Regions from separate parts of the Bradyrhizobium sp. U531 genome, predicted to be linked through region 1. Evidence: predicted binding sites of a transcription regulator. Region 1 holds the regulator's gene; the other holds the start of a gene.
What was found. The regulator PhoB, encoded in region 1, activates phosphate uptake and scavenging genes when phosphate is short. The targets are predictions, from matches to a motif close to TGTCATNNANCTGTCAT.
Positions count from the first base shown of each region.

Region 2: a site for PhoB is predicted at 2,319-2,335, ahead of QRQ56_RS31835 (YdcH family protein). Genes of this name have one in related genera too.

Region 1 covers NZ_JASVEN010000017.1:12,038-19,692, forward strand. Annotated here, with positions in the region: gene QRQ56_RS38080 (aspartate aminotransferase family protein) at 1-809, opposite strand, end outside; gene QRQ56_RS38085 (GcrA family cell cycle regulator) at 1,267-1,779, shown strand; gene phoB (phosphate regulon transcriptional regulator PhoB) at 2,023-2,730, opposite strand; gene phoU (phosphate signaling complex protein PhoU) at 2,753-3,469, opposite strand; gene pstB (phosphate ABC transporter ATP-binding protein PstB) at 3,481-4,299, opposite strand; gene pstA (phosphate ABC transporter permease PstA) at 4,296-5,147, opposite strand; gene pstC (phosphate ABC transporter permease subunit PstC) at 5,152-6,141, opposite strand; gene pstS (phosphate ABC transporter substrate-binding protein PstS) at 6,340-7,353, opposite strand; gene QRQ56_RS38120 (ATP-binding protein) at 7,503-7,655, opposite strand, start outside.
Region 2 covers NZ_JASVEN010000009.1:226,785-234,439, forward strand. Annotated here, with positions in the region: gene QRQ56_RS31825 (sensor domain-containing protein) at 1-637, opposite strand, end outside; gene QRQ56_RS31830 (NAD(P)/FAD-dependent oxidoreductase) at 840-1,943, shown strand; gene QRQ56_RS31835 (YdcH family protein) at 2,053-2,232, opposite strand; gene QRQ56_RS31840 (YdcH family protein) at 2,564-2,770, shown strand; gene QRQ56_RS31845 (hypothetical protein) at 2,880-3,095, shown strand; gene QRQ56_RS31850 (hypothetical protein) at 3,197-3,448, shown strand; gene QRQ56_RS31855 (GGDEF domain-containing protein) at 3,451-4,173, opposite strand; gene purE (5-(carboxyamino)imidazole ribonucleotide mutase) at 4,315-4,803, shown strand; gene QRQ56_RS31865 (5-(carboxyamino)imidazole ribonucleotide synthase) at 4,800-5,906, shown strand; gene aqpZ (aquaporin Z) at 5,957-6,679, opposite strand; gene rpsU (30S ribosomal protein S21) at 6,943-7,239, shown strand; gene QRQ56_RS31880 (tetratricopeptide repeat protein) at 7,514-7,655, shown strand, end outside.

The DNA of each region.
Region 1 (7,655 bases):
GGGCCCATGCCGGCCGCCGCTTCCGACGTCGCCAGGATCGCGCCGATGGGGAAGCCGCCGCCGAGCGCCTTCGCCAGCGACATCACGTCGGGCGTGACGCCGGTGCGCCGATAGGCGAACAGATCACCGCTGCGACCCATGCCGGTCTGTACCTCGTCGAAGGCGAGCAGCAGCCCCTTCTCGTCGCAGAGCTGGCGCAATGCCTTGAGGAACGTCGGCGGCGCCGAACGCACGCCGCCCTCGCCCTGGATCGGCTCGATCAAAATGCCCGCTGTCTCTGGCCCGATCGCCTTCTTCACGGCCTCGATGTCGCCATGCGGCACCTGGTCGAAGCCGTCCATCGGCGGCCCGAAGCCCTCGAGATATTTCGCGGAGCCGGTGGCGGCGAGCGTCGCCAGCGTGCGGCCGTGGAAGGCGCCTTCGAAGGTGATGAGGCGATAGCGCTCCGGGTGCCCCTTGGAGGAGTGATGATGGCGGACCAGCTTGATCACGCCCTCAAGCGCCTCGGCGCCGGAATTGCAGAAGAACACGAAGTCCGCAAAGCTCTCGTTGCACAGGCGGTTTGCGAGCTTCTCGCCGTCCGGGCTCTGGAACAGGTTCGACATATGCCAGAGCTTGGTCGCCTGCTCCTGCAACGCCTTGACCAGATGCGGATGGCAATGGCCGAGCGCGTTCACCGCGACGCCCGAGGTGAAGTCGAGATAGCGATCGCCATTGGTCGCGATCAGCCAGCAGCCTTCGCCGCGCTCAAAACCGAGGTCGGCCCTGGCAAAAACGGGGAGCAAATGCGGGGCTGCGCTGTTAGTCATGACGGTCACTTGATGTTGAGGCGGTGTGACGCGTGCATTGCGCAACGCACCATTGACCGGCCCGGAAAACGAAACGTGCCGCCTTTTAAGGGCGGCACGTGGGACCATCTTATGCCCCGTGAAACGGGTGTCAATGCCACCCGGAAAGCCTCGGGAAACGCTGATTCCGTAGTCTTGCGGTAGCGATTTTGCGGGTTTTTCACCACGGAACATGTGGAAGCGAGTCGGCGGACTCTTGCGCGTGAGTCACGCCATATTGTAGCGTTTGGGCTGTCAGATACGACATCTCGTGCAGCGGTTCTGATCCCAAGAGTCCTTAAGTACCGGCGTAAACGTTCGGGCGTCAGTCACACGCCCGGCGAGCCTTAAGGGATTCTGGCGGCACGGGTTTTTCGAAGCTTAGGCATTCGCCGCAAGGGCGCCAGCATGGCAGCCGCGCGGCGAGGGAAAGGGTGCAATGACGGTTTTGACCTGGTCCGACGATCGCGTCGAGCAGCTGAAAAAGCTCTGGGAGGCCGGATTGTCGGCCAGCCAGATCGCAGCTGAGCTCGGCAATGTGACCCGCAATGCCGTGATCGGCAAAGTGCACAGGCTCGGCTTGTCCGGCCGTGCCAAGAGCCCTTCATCGGCAGCGCCGCGACCGCGCAAGGCGCGCCCCGCGCAGCACATGATGCGGGTGACGCGCCCCATCGCCCGCGGCAACACCGCGCTGGCGCAGGCCTTCGAGGTCGAAGTCGAGGCCGAGCCCGTTACCTACGACAACGTCGTGCCGATGAGCCAGCGGCTGTCGCTGCTCGAATTGAACGAGGCGACCTGCCACTGGCCGGTCGGCGATCCCTCGAGCCCGGATTTCTTCTTCTGCGGCGGCAAGGCACTCTCCGGCCTGCCCTACTGCGCCCAGCACTCGCGCGTGGCGTATCAGCCCGCCGCCGATCGCCGCCGCGCACCGGCGAAGCCGGGTCCGCGCTGAGGTCGCTGATCTCGCTGACTGCAAGGACGGCAGCCGTCACTCGGCGGCGCCTCAACCAACTCGGTGTCATCCCCGCGAACGCGGGGATCCATAACCACAGGGCGCAATTGTTGCGCGAGATGGTCACACCGAGTCTTCGCCAAACCACGGCCTGTGGTTATGGATCCCGGGCTCGCGCTGTGCGCGCCCCGGGATGACAGCTGAGATCGTGGCCGCAGCTGCGAACCAACAACACGCCCGCCCTTACGTCTGCTCCGCCTTCGCGAAACGATCGTCCAGCGCATAGCCGGCGCCGCGGACGGTGCGGATCGGGTCCTGCTCGCGGCCGAGATTGAGCAGCTTGCGCAGGCGGCCGATATGGACGTCGACGGTGCGCTCGTCGATGTAGATGTCGCGGCCCCAGACGCTGTCGAGCAGCTGCTCGCGCGAGAACACGCGGCCGGGATGCTCCAGGAAGAACTCCAGCAGGCGATATTCGGTCGGGCCGAGATCGATCGGCCGACCCGAGCGCGCCACGCGGCGCTTGTCGCGGTCGAGTTCGATGTCGCCATAGGCCAAGACGGTGGCGAGCCGCTCGGGACTGGCGCGCCTGAGCAGGCCCTTCACGCGCGCGAGCAGCTCGGGCACCGAGAACGGCTTGACGATGTAGTCGTCGGCGCCGGTCGCGAGCCCGCGCACCCGCTCGCTCTCCTCGCCGCGCGCGGTGAGCATGATGATCGGCAGCTGCTTGGTGTCTGGCCGCGTGCGCAGGCGCCGGCACAGCTCGATGCCGGACAGGCCCGGCAGCATCCAGTCGAGCACGATCAGGTCGGGAATGTGCTCCTTGAGCCGGGTGTCGGCGTCGTCGCCGCGCATCACCGTCTCGACGTCATAGCCGTCGCCTTCGAGGTTGTAGCGGAGAAGCTCGGTGAGAGCTTCCTCGTCCTCAACCACCATAATGCGTGCGCCCATCGGGTCGTGGCTCCTTAGGTCTTCAGGTATTGGGGACCGTCGTGGCGAAGGTCGTCATGTCGCCCTTCGGCCGCTTGTCGGTCATCGCCTGACCCTCGATCATGTAGAACACGGTCTCGGCGATGTTGGTGGCATGGTCGCCGATCCGCTCGATGTTCTTGGCGCAGAACATCAGATGGATGCAGAACGAGATGTTGCGCGGATCCTCCATCATGTAGGTGAGGAGCTCGCGGAACAGCGAGGTGCAGATCGCGTCGACCTCCTCGTCGCCCTTCCACACCGCCATCGCAGCCGGCAGATCGTGCGCGGCATAGGCGTCGAGCACGCTCTTGACCTGCTGCTGCACGAGGTCGGTCATGTGCTCGAGGCCGCGGAACAGCTTGAGCGGATGGAAATCGGTCTCGAGCGCGGCGACGCGCTTGCCCATGTTCTTGGCGAGGTCGCCGATGCGCTCGAGATCGGTCGCAACGCGCATGGCGCCGACGATCTCGCGCAAGTCGACGGCCATCGGCTGGCGGCGGGCGATGGTGAGCACCGCACGCTCCTCGATGCGCCTCTGCAGCGCGTCGAGCTCGGCGTCGACGGTAACGACGCGCTGGCCGAGCGGAACATCGCGGCGGATCAGGGCGTCGACGGAATCGACGATCATGCGCTCGGCGATGCCGCCCATCTCGGCGACCAGGCGGGTGAGTTCCTGGAGGTCGGTGTCGAAGGCCTTTGCGGTATGTTCGGTACCCATATTGCGTCTCCTCAGCCGAACCGGCCGGTGATGTAATCCTGCGTGCGCCGGTCGGTCGGCGACGTGAAGATCTTGCTGGTGTCGTCGAACTCGATCAGCTCGCCGAGATACATGAAGGCGGTCTTGTCGGAGACGCGCGCCGCCTGCTGCATGTTGTGGGTGACGATCGCGATCGTGTAGTTCTCGGACAGTTCCTGGATCAGCTCCTCGACCTTGGCGGTCGAGATCGGGTCGAGCGCCGAGCAGGGCTCGTCGAACAGGATCACCTCGGGGCGCACCGCGACGGTGCGGGCGATGCACAGGCGCTGCTGCTGGCCGCCGGAGAGCGACAGGCCGGAGGCGTTGAGCTTGTCCTTGACCTCGTTCCACAGTGCGCCGCCGCGCAGCGCCTTCTCGACGCGACCGTCCATTTCGGACTTCGAAATCTTCTCGTAGAGGCGGATGCCGAAGGCGATGTTCTCGTAGATCGTCATCGGAAACGGCGTCGGCTTCTGGAACACCATGCCGACCCGGGCGCGCAGCAGGTTGAGGTCGAGCTTGGGGTCGAGGATGTTGGTCTGGTCCAGCATCAGCTGGCCGGTGGCGCGCTGGCCCGGATAGAGGTCGTACATCCGGTTGAAGATGCGCAGCAGGGTGGACTTGCCGCAGCCCGACGGGCCGATGAACGCCGTGACGCGGTTGGCGCCGAGCGTCAGGTTGATGTTCTTCAGCGCGTGGTGCTCACCGTAATAGAAGTTGAGGTTGCGCACCGTCACCTTGGCGGGCGCTTCCGGCAGCGGATGCGACGCCAGATGAGCGTTCGAACTCACGGATACGGACAGATCGGTCATTTTGCAGTCCTCTCGGCGCCGATGATGCGGGCGCCAATGTTCAGGGCAAGCACAGTGAGCGTGATCAGCAGCGCGCCGCTCCAGGCGAGCTGCTTCCAATAGGCGTAGGGGCTCTGCACGAAGTTGTTGATGGTGACAGGCAGGTTGGCCATCGTCTTGTTCAGGCCGAGGCTGAAGAACTGGTTCGACAGCGCGGTGAAGAGCAGCGGCGCGGTCTCGCCGGCGACGCGGGCGGTGGCGAGCAGCACGCCGGTGATGAGGCCCGACCGGGCCGCGCGATAGGCGATCCGCTTGATCACCAGCGAGCGCGGCAGGCCGAGCGCCGAGGCTGCCTCGCGCAGCGGATTCGGCACCAGCAGCAGCATGTCCTCGGTGGTGCGCAGCACGACCGGGATCACGATGACGGCGAGCGCCAGCGCGCCCGCGATCGCGGAGAAGCCGCGCATCGGCACCACCACCGCGCCATAGATGAACAGGCCGATGATGATCGAGGGCGCCGAGAGCAGGATGTCGTTGATGAAGCGGATCACCGAGGTCAGCTTGTCGTTGCGGCCGTATTCGGCGAGATAGGTGCCGGCGAACAGGCCGAGCGGCGCGCCGATGCCGACGCCGATCAAGGTCATGATGATCGAACCCACGATCGCGTTGCGCAGGCCGCCCTCGGTCGATCCCGGAGGCGGCGTATCGGCGACGAAGATCTCGAGGTTCAGGCCGGCGAGTCCGTTGTAGAGCAGCGTGATCAGGATCAGCGCGAGCCAGGTGACGCCGAAGGCGGCCGCGGCGAAGCAGAGCCCGCGGATCACGATGTCCTTGCGGCGACGACGCGAATAGATCGGATTGAGCGCCATGGCGTTACTTCCCCGCCTTCTTGTCGAGCCGCATCAGCATCAGCCGCGCGGCGGCCAGCACGAAGAACGTCAGCACGAACAGCAACAGGCCGAGCAGGATCAGGCCGGACTGGTGCAGGCCGTCGCTCTCGGCGAACTCGGATGCGATCGCCGCCGAGATCGTGGTGCCCGGCGCGAAGATCGATGAGGAGATGCGGAACGAGTTGCCGATGATGAAGGTCACCGCCATCGTCTCGCCGAGCGCGCGGCCCAGCGCCAGCATGACGCCGCCGATGATGCCGACGCGGGTGTAGGGGATCACCACGCTGCGGACGACTTCCCATGTGGTGCAGCCGACGCCGTAGGCGGCCTCCTTCAGGACCGGCGGCACCGTCTTGAACACGTCGACCGAGATCGAGGTGATGAAGGGCAGCACCATGATGGCAAGGATCAGCGCGGCGTTGAACGTGCTGAGATAGGACGGGGGACCTGCGAAGATCGCGCCCAGCACGGGCACGCCGTCGAAGATCTTGATCATGAACGGCTGGAAGGTGTTGGCCAGGAACGGGCCCAGCACGAAGAAGCCCCACATGCCGTAGATGATCGAGGGAATGCCGGCGAGCAGCTCGACCGCCATGCCGATCGGGCGGCGCAGCCATTGCGGGCAGAGCTCGGTGAGGAAGATCGCAATGCCGATACCGACGGGAATGGCGATGAGCATCGCGATGAAGGAGGTGACGAGCGTGCCGTACATCGGCCCGAGCGCGCCGAGCACCGGCGGATCGGCGGACGGCGCCCAGCGCTGCGTCCACAGGAAGGAGAAGCCGTATTCCTTCATCGCCGGGAACGCGCCGACGATCAGCGAGACGATGATGCCGCCGAGGATCAGCAGCACCGAGATCGCGGACAGCCGCGTGATCCAGTAGAAGGTGACGTCGCCGAGCTTGAACGCGCTCAAGGCCTTGGCGCGGTCATACGGTCCGGCGTCGTCGATTATATCGCTCTGAACGGCCATCTCTGCCACGCCGATCCCCTGTACTGACTATACTTGTTCTTGCCTGTTGGGTCCCGTGCCCCGGATACGGTGCAGCGCGAAGCGGTGCGCCGCTGATCCGGGGCCCAGTTCTTGTGGGTCCCGGCTCAGCGCTGCAGCGCACTGGACGATGCTTTGCATCGCCAGGGCTGCAGCGCGTCCGGGACGCGAGAGCTTGCCTCAGCTCTTGATCTCGGCAGCCCAGGTCTTCTCGATCAGGGTCACGACGCCTTCGGGCATCGGGATGTAGTCGAGCTCTTCAGCCGCCTTGCCGCCGTTCTTGAAGGCCCAGCGGAAGAACTTGATGGCTTCCTGCGAGGCCGCCTTGTCGGTGGCATCCTTGTGCATGAGGATGAAGGTCGCCGCCGTGATCGGCCAGGACTTCTCGCCGGGCTGGTCGGTCAGGATGACGTAGTAGCCGGGCGCCTTGGCCCAGTCGGCATTGGAAGCGGCCGCCTGGAAAGCTTCGACGGTCGGCTGCACCGGCTTGCCGGCCTTGTTGACGAGACCGGTGTAGGTCAGCTTGTTCTGCTTGGCATAGGCGTACTCGACATAGCCGATCGAGTTCTTGGTCTGGCTGATGTTGCCCGACACGCCTTCGTTGCCCTTGGCGCCGACGCCGACCGGCCACTCGACCGCGGTGCCCTCACCGACCTTGCTCTTCCAGTCGGCGCTGGCCTTGGCGAGGTAGTTGGTGAAGTTGAAGGTGGTGCCCGAGCCGTCCGAACGGCGCACCACGGTGATGGCGTCCGAGGGCAGCTTCACGTTCGGATTGAGCTTCTTGATCGCGGCGTCGTCCCACTTGGTGATCTTGCCGAGGTAGATGCTGGCGAGGGTCTCGCCGTCGAACACCATCTCGCCGGGCTTCACGCCCTCGAGGTTGACGACGGGAACGATGGCGCCCATCACCATCGGCCACTGCACGAGGCCGTCCTTCTCGAGCTGCTCGGCCTTGAGCGGGGCATCGCTGGCGCCGAACGTCACGGTCTTGGCCTGGATCTGCTTGATGCCGCCGCCGGAACCGATCGACTGGTAGTTCAGACCGTTGCCGGTCTCCTTTTTGTAGGCGTCAGCCCACTTCGAATAGACCGGGAACGGGAACGTCGCGCCTGCGCCGGTGATGTCGGCGGCAAACGCCACCGTCGTCGATGCGGCGACCATGCCGGCAGCGACCATTGTCTTGAGGAAATTCATGCTGGTCTCCTTGGGGGGAGCGAAGCGCCATCCGCGCCCGATCGCGCTCCCCGCACCGCCCCTTTAGGAGCGGTCGGCTGTGCTTTTACGAAGGTTTCGTGACAGTCGGATGACACAGCCAAGCGATTGAAATCGCTTCGATTTATGCCTTAGACGAAAGTCTTGGTCTGAGGAAAACAGGCGCTGAAAGTGGCGCCCTGCTTGGGCACACTCTCGATCAGAAGCCGGCCGCGATGGCGGTTAAGAATATGTTTCACCAGCGATAATCCGAGCCCGGTTCCGCCCTGCGAGCGGCTGTCGCC
Region 2 (7,655 bases), on a different contig from region 1:
TCTCGAGGAATTGCTTGGTCGAGGCGAGCTGCCGCGACAGCCGGCGCTGCTCGCTGACGTCGAGATGCGTCGCCACCGAGCCGCCGTTCGGCAGCACGAAATATTTCACCAGGATGGCCCGCCCGTCCGGCAGCTCCGTGATCAGGCCGTTGGTGCTGGCCGCCTTGTCGTAGAACTCGTCGTCGGAGACGCCGAGTACCCCGCGCTTGCGGCGCAGCTCGAGCAGCTCGTAACCGTTCATGTTGGCCCAGACATCCGCGCGCGTCAGGCCGTAGATCTCGAGATAGCGGTCGTTGCAGAAGATGATGCGCCGCTGCGCATCCGTCATCACCACGCCCTGATTGAGGTTGTTCATGGCGGAGGAGACAAAGGCGTTGCGCCGCAACTGCAAACGCCGGGTCCGGCGCAGCGAGGAATGGATCCACAGGGCGATCGCGGCCAGGAAGGCACAGACCACGATACCCGCGATCAGGACTTCCCAGACCACGTTGGGATCGAGCTGGCCGAGATAGCTCGGCGCGGCAAAGTTGTCCGAGAGCGCATAGGCGCGCGCAGGCGCAACCGTGCTGGCCAGGCACACCACGGCCTGCACAGCAATCGGAAGCGTGCTGCCCTCGTGCCAGTTCTTCTCAGCCATCAGCCACCCGCGATTTCAACGTCGGATTGTCTGGCTTCACGGGTTTGGATCGGGTAAACGCCTGTACGCGCAACAGAAAAATCTGACGTGAAATACGGCAATTGCCCTGACATGATAAATTCTTCCTTAACGGAAACCGGCCCCGCGCCGCTGTTTCCAGGCCGAATGCCACCGGCGCGTCCAGCGGACATCCTGCACAACCATGGATAAGGTCGATTCCATCGTCATCGGAGCGGGCGTGGTCGGGCTCGCCGTGGCCCGCAAGCTCGCGCAGTCCGGGCGCGAGGTCATCGTGCTCGAGGAGGCCGAGGCGATCGGCACCATCACCTCCTCGCGCAACAGCGAGGTGATCCATGCCGGCATCTACTACCGGGCCGGGAGCTGGATGGCGCGCATGTGCGTCGACGGCAAGCACGCGCTCTACCGCTACTGCGGCGAACGCGGCATCCCCCACAAGAATTGCGGCAAGCTGATCGTCGCGACCAATCCGAAAGAGACCGAGAAGCTGCAATCGATCAAGGCGCATGCCGAGGCCAATGGCGTGCTCGACATGCAGCTGCTCACGGGCGAGGCCGCACGTGCGCTGGAGCCGGCGCTCGCCTGCGATGCCGCGCTGCTGTCCCCGTCGACGGGCATCATCGACAGCCACGCCTATATGCTGTCGCTGCGCGGCGAAGCCGAGGAAGCCGGCGCAGCCTTCGCGTTTCACACCCCGATGATCCGCGCCAAGGCGGCGAACGGCGTGATCGAGGTCGAGGCCGGCGGCGAGGCGCCGATGACGCTGCAATGCAGCCTCCTCGTCAACGCCGCAGGGCTGTCGGCGACGAAGGTGGCGCGCAACATCGACGGCATGCCGCTGGACCGCATTCCGCCAGCCTATCTCGCCAAGGGAAATTACTTCAGCTGCAATGCCAAAGCGCCGTTCTCGCGCCTGATCTATCCGGTGCCCGAACCCGGCGGCCTCGGCGTGCATCTGACGCTGGACATGGCAGGGCAGGCGCGCTTCGGCCCCGACGTCGAATGGATCGAGACGATCGACTACGAGGTCGATCCGTCACGCTCCGAGCGCTTCTATCCGGCGATCCGCAGATACTGGCCGACGCTGCCCGACGGCGCGTTGATGCCGAGCTATTCGGGGATCCGGCCGAAGATCGTACCGCCCGCGGTGGCGACGCAGGACTTCCTGATGCAGGGCCCGCGCGATCACGGCGTTGCAGGGCTGGTCAATCTGTTCGGCATTGAATCGCCGGGACTGACGTCATCGCTCGCGATCGCAGATCACGTCGCCGAGCTCGCAGACATCTAAACCGCGCAAACATTTTTGCGTGGTGCACATCCAACAGCAGGGATGAGCGCATAGGCTCTCATCCCTGCTGGATAGGGTGCGGTCAACTCTACGCTGTTACGGGGGGTTACTAGTGGAGCGTGTCGCCGTGCCTCAGACGCTCGATCTGGTCCTTGACCATCAACTTCCGGCGCTTCAACTCAACAATTTGCAGGTCGTCTGTTGAAAGGTGCACGAGAGCGTCGTGCAATTCGTTTTCGAGAAGTTTGTGCTTCCGCTCCAATTCAACGAGATGTGCCTGAATTGTCATTCGAAACCTCCTCGGTAGGGTTGAACCTCAGGATTCGATCCGGACAAGGAAGTCTACATCACCGATTCGATCTGTCGATGGGTATCCGTCGTCGCAGTGTCATTTTTGAAATTTCATATGTAACGAAGCGTGAGTAAAGGAACCACGCGGGAAAAATCCATGATATCAATGCGCTTGCGTGGCACTTCGGCGATCCGCAGAAATATGTTGCTGGAGATCGGCGAGCGAGGGTCGCAGATCGCTTGCGATCACGCCGCGCAAGGACGATAATTTCCACAGGGCATCCACAGCCTTAGAGTCTCACGCCTATCGGTTTTCGGCCACCGCAGACATGACCAATGAAGACGAGCGTGAACTCGAATCCGAGCTCACCCGGTTGCAGCAGGAACACCGAGATCTCGATGCGGCGATCGATGCACTGCATCAATCGCCCGCCCCCGACCTGTTGCGGTTGCAGCGGCTGAAGAAGCGCAAGCTGTTGTTGCGCGACCGCATCGCGTTCATCGAAGATCAGATCACCCCGGACATCATCGCCTGATCCACAGGCCCGGCGCGCGGCCCCGCGATGCCGGATCGAATCCGCTTGACTCCAAAAGAACAAAATAAGAACATCCGGGTGTCCCCTACGAGACGCCGAGGAAACGCAGATGTCGACAGCCGCCCTTCTCGACAACAGCCATTATGAACAGGCCTGCGACCAGGCCATTGCGATGTGCGACGGCAATCTGCGGAGCACGATCAAGGCGTTGATCATGGCCAATGAATATCTGGAAGCCGAGCTCGAGGAATTGCACGCGGCGATCTCCGCCGGCTGCATCCCGGAGACGTCGCGCAGCAGGGCGCGGAGCAACAGCGCCGCCTGAGTTCGAGAGCGCGATGAGATCGCACTGTTATTTCAAGGCATGATCCTGTCGATGCTGACGCGGCCCTTCGTTTCCGGATCATGCTCCATCGGAGCAACGCCATGTCAGACGTGACCTATTACGTTGCAATGCCCTTCTTGATCGACGCCGACGGCTCGCCTGTCGCCGGCGCCGCGGAAGAATGCCAGAGTTCGACGGCCGCGTTACGGCGCGCCGAAATGCTGGCGCATGGTGCCGGCCACATCGGCGCGGTCGCGTTCAGCCGCAGCGGCGATCCCATGACCGGCGAGTTCGGCGACGCCACGCTGCTGCGCAAGTTCGGCAACGTGCCGGACGATCTGGCGACGCTGTAGGATCAGCTGCTGACAAGCCTGATCCGCGGCTCGTGCCGCCGATGCGCCTTGCGCACATACATGGCGGCATCGGCCTCCTCCAGCGCGCGGCCTGCATCGGAATGCGATCCCAGCAGCGCGACACCGGCGGATGCGCCCGCGGTCACGTGCTGGCCGCGAAACACGAAGGACAATTCGTCGACCGCCTGCTCGAAGATAGCCGCCTTCGCCTTGGCATCGGTCTCGCTGAGATTCCACAGCAGCATCGCGAACTCGTCACCTCCGAGACGTCCGACGACGTCGGAGGCGCGGATCTGCCGCGTCAGCGTGGCTGCAATCGCCTTCAGCACCTCATCGCCGGCGCCGTGACCGAACGAATCGTTGATCGGCTTGAGGCGGTCGACATCGAGCACGATCAGGGCCCCGCTGGCGCGGTAGCGCTTCATGTAGGCAATGGCGCGCGCGAGCTCGCGCTCGAAGCCGCGCCGGTTTGGAATCTCGAGCAGGAAATCGGTGTCGGCCGCGGCTTCCAGTTCCGCGACCCGGCGCTGCGCCTCCTTGAGCCTGGCCCGCAGGTCCCGGATCGTCGCCTTGGCGTCCCTGGCTGCGCCGTCGCCCGACGCGCCCCGCCGCGGCGGCTTCGCGGCAGGCTTGGTCTGTCGTCTGGAGACGGCTTTGGACCGGCCGGCGCTGGTTTTCCGGCCCTTTTTGGCCTTCGCAGCGCCTGCCCTTTTTGGTTTCTTCATGGGCATCCTGCTCAATGAAGGCTTGCGGGGATTCACCAAGACAGGATAGTGGATTTCCTTCTCCTTGCCACCGCCTTGCGAGCCGCCGGCCGGAACCGTTAATCTGGCCTATCCTTCTGTTTTTCGAGCACAATTATCGTCATGACCGCGCCGATCGCCATCATCATGGGAAGCCAGTCGGACTGGGACACGATGCGGCATGCCGCCGACACGCTTGCCGCGCTCGGCGTCGCCGCCGACACCCGCATCGTTTCGGCTCACCGCACCCCCGACCGGCTGTTTGCTTTCGCCAAGGGCGCCAAGGCCGCAGGTTACAAGGTCATCATCGCCGGAGCCGGAGGGGCCGCGCATCTGCCGGGCATGGCGGCGGCGCTGACCGAACTCCCGGTGTTCGGCGTTCCCGTCGAATCCAAGACGCTCAAGGGGCTCGATTCGCTCTATTCGATCGTCCAGATGCCCGCCGGCATCCCGGTCGGCACCCTCGCCATCGGCAAGGCCGGCGCGACCAATGCCGCCCTGCTGGCAGCGTCCGTCCTGGCCTTGTCCGACACGGCCCTGTCCGATCGCCTCGCCGCCTGGCGCAAGGCGCAGACCGAAGCCGTTGCCGAGCGTCCGGAGGACAAGGCGTGACTGACGCAAAGCAGGTCAAGCTGAAGCCTGGCGATACCATCGGAATCCTCGGCGGCGGACAATTGGGGCGGATGCTGGCGATGGCCGCGGCGCGGCTCGGCCTGCGCTGCCAGATCTTCTCGCCCGATCCGGACTCGCCGGCCTTCGATGTCGTCCTGAACGCGACCTGCGCCGAATATGCCGATGTCGAAGCGCTCGAACTGTTCGCCGGCGACGTCGACGTCATCACCTACGAATTCGAGAACGTTCCCTCGGCTGCCGCGATGGTGCTGGATGCCCGCCGTCCGGTGCTGCCCAATCGCAAGATCCTCGAGACCACCCAGGACCGGCTCGCCGAGAAGGATTTCGTCACCCGCCTCGGGATCGGTACCGCGGCCTATGCCGATGTCACCTCGGTAGCCTCGCTGCGCGAGGCGATCGTCAGGATCGGACTTCCGGCCGTGCTGAAGACCCGCCGCTTCGGCTATGACGGCAAGGGCCAGGCCATCATCCGCGAGGGTGACGACATCGCGAAAGTGTGGACCAGCCTCGCCACCAAATCGGCGATCCTGGAAGCCTTCATCCCCTACGAGCGCGAGATCTCCGTGATCGCCGCGCGCTCGGCCACGGGCCAGGTCGAGTGCTTCGACGTCACCGAGAACGAGCACCGCGACCACATTCTGAAAATATCCCGCGCGCCCGCCCCGATTCCCGATGCGCTCGCCGAGGAAGCGCGCAGCATCGCCGGCAAGATCGCAAGCGCGCTCGACTATGTCGGCGTGCTCGCCGTCGAGATGTTCGTGCTGGCGAACGGCACAGGGCCGAAAGTGCTGGTCAACGAGATCGCCCCGCGCGTGCACAATTCCGGCCATTGGACGCTCGACGGCGCGTCCGTCTCGCAGTTCGAGCAGCACATCCGCGCCATCGCCGGCTGGCCGCTCGGCAAGCCCGTGCGCCACGGCGAGGTCGTCACCATGACCAACCTGATCGGCGACGAGATCAACGATTACGAGAACTGGCTGAGCGTACCGGGCGCAACCGTGCACATCTACGGCAAGGGCGCGCCGCGCCCGGGCCGCAAGATGGGCCACGTCACCGAAGTCAGGCCGCCCAAAGGCAAGTGAACCGGGGCAAGTGAGGGAGCGCAGCAGACTGCGATCCCCCAGCCTTGCGATCAGGCCGTCTTCACGCCCGCGACGACGCCGGCCGGCTCCTCGCTGAGCCAGCGATAGATCACCCCACCCAGCGCGCCGCCGATCAGCGGTGCGACCCAGAACAGCCAAAGCTGCGCCGTTGCCCAGCCGCCGACGAACAGCGCGGGGCCCGTGCTGCGCGCCGGGTTCACCGACGTGTTGGTGACGGGAATGCTGACGAGATGGATCATCACCAGCGCGAGCCCGATCGCGAGCGGTGCGAAGCCCGCGGGCGCGCGGCCATGCGTGGCGCCCATGATGACGAACAGGAACATCATGGTCATCACGACCTCGGTGAGGAAGCACACGATCATGCTGTACTGGCCGGGCGAATGCGCATCATAGCCGTTGGATGCGAAGCCCTTGCCGACGTCGAACCCGGGAGCCCCGCTGGCTATGATGTAAAGCAACTCGGCGGCGACGATCGCACCGCAGACCTGTGCGATCACGTAAGGCAGGATCTGGCCGGCCGGAAAGCGGCCGCCTGCGGCAAGACCGACGGTGACGGCCGGGTTGAGATGGCAGCCCGAGATATGGCCGATCGCATAGGCCATGGTCACGACGCTCAAGCCGAAGGCCAGCGACACGCCGACGAGGCCGATTCCGACCTGCGGGAAGCCCGCCGCGATCACGGCACTGCCACAGCCTGCGAATGTGAGCCAGAAGGTGCCGATGGCCTCGGCGGCATATTTCTTCATATCCATGTGGCGTCTCCCCTGATTTTCCAGTTTTCGGCGCAAAGCGCCGGTCACGACCCGTCAAATGGCGCCAAACCACCCAAATCAGGGCCGCACAGGGGCATTTTCGCCGCATTTAATGGCTGAACTTGGCCCGAAAACCCGCCGCGCCGGTGGACATCCCGGGTTTTGTCTGATACATCGGCGCCCTCAAGGTTAAGGGCTTGCGCGTTTCGCCATCCCCTTCGTCTTACCAGAATTCAAATCCGGTCCACTGAAGAGGATGCCGCGTGCAGGTTCTCGTTCGCGATAACAATGTCGATCAAGCCCTCAAGGCGCTGAAGAAGAAGATGCAGCGCGAGGGTATTTTCCGCGAGATGAAGCTCCGCGGTCATTACGAGAAGCCCTCCGAGAAGAAGGCCCGCGAAAAGGCCGAAGCCGTGCGCCGTGCGCGCAAGCTGGCCCGCAAGAAGCTGCAGCGCGAAGGCCTGCTGCCGATGAAGCCGAAGCCGGTGTTCGGCGCCGGTCCCGGTGGTGATCGCGGCGGTCGCAGCGGCCCGGGTGCTGGTCCGCGCGGACCGCGCTAAGCTACCGGCTCCTGCGAGATTTCAGTTTTCGATAACGCGGGCCCTTGGCCCGCGTTATTGTTTGTGAGGGGTGCCCTTTCCGGGACGCGGCATTCCCGACGCGGCGCCGAAGCGCGATGAGATTAGGACGAATGATCATCGCTCTTTGGCTTGTTGTTCGAGCACGATCTGCGCGCAAATGCGTTCGGCGTTTGCAGCGCGGGAAACCGCTTCACACCATTCGCCAACGCGGCCCTTCGGGTCCGGATCATGCTCTAGCGCGAGCGAACCGTAGATGGCCTCCCCTTCCCCCGAGCGCGGCTTGGCGCGGCGACGCCGGAACTGGCGGCAGCCGTACGCGCTGGCCTTGATGGGAATGGCGCTGTGCGGCTGCTCATTCGATCTGGGATCGTTGACGCCGGAGAAGGATAAGCCGC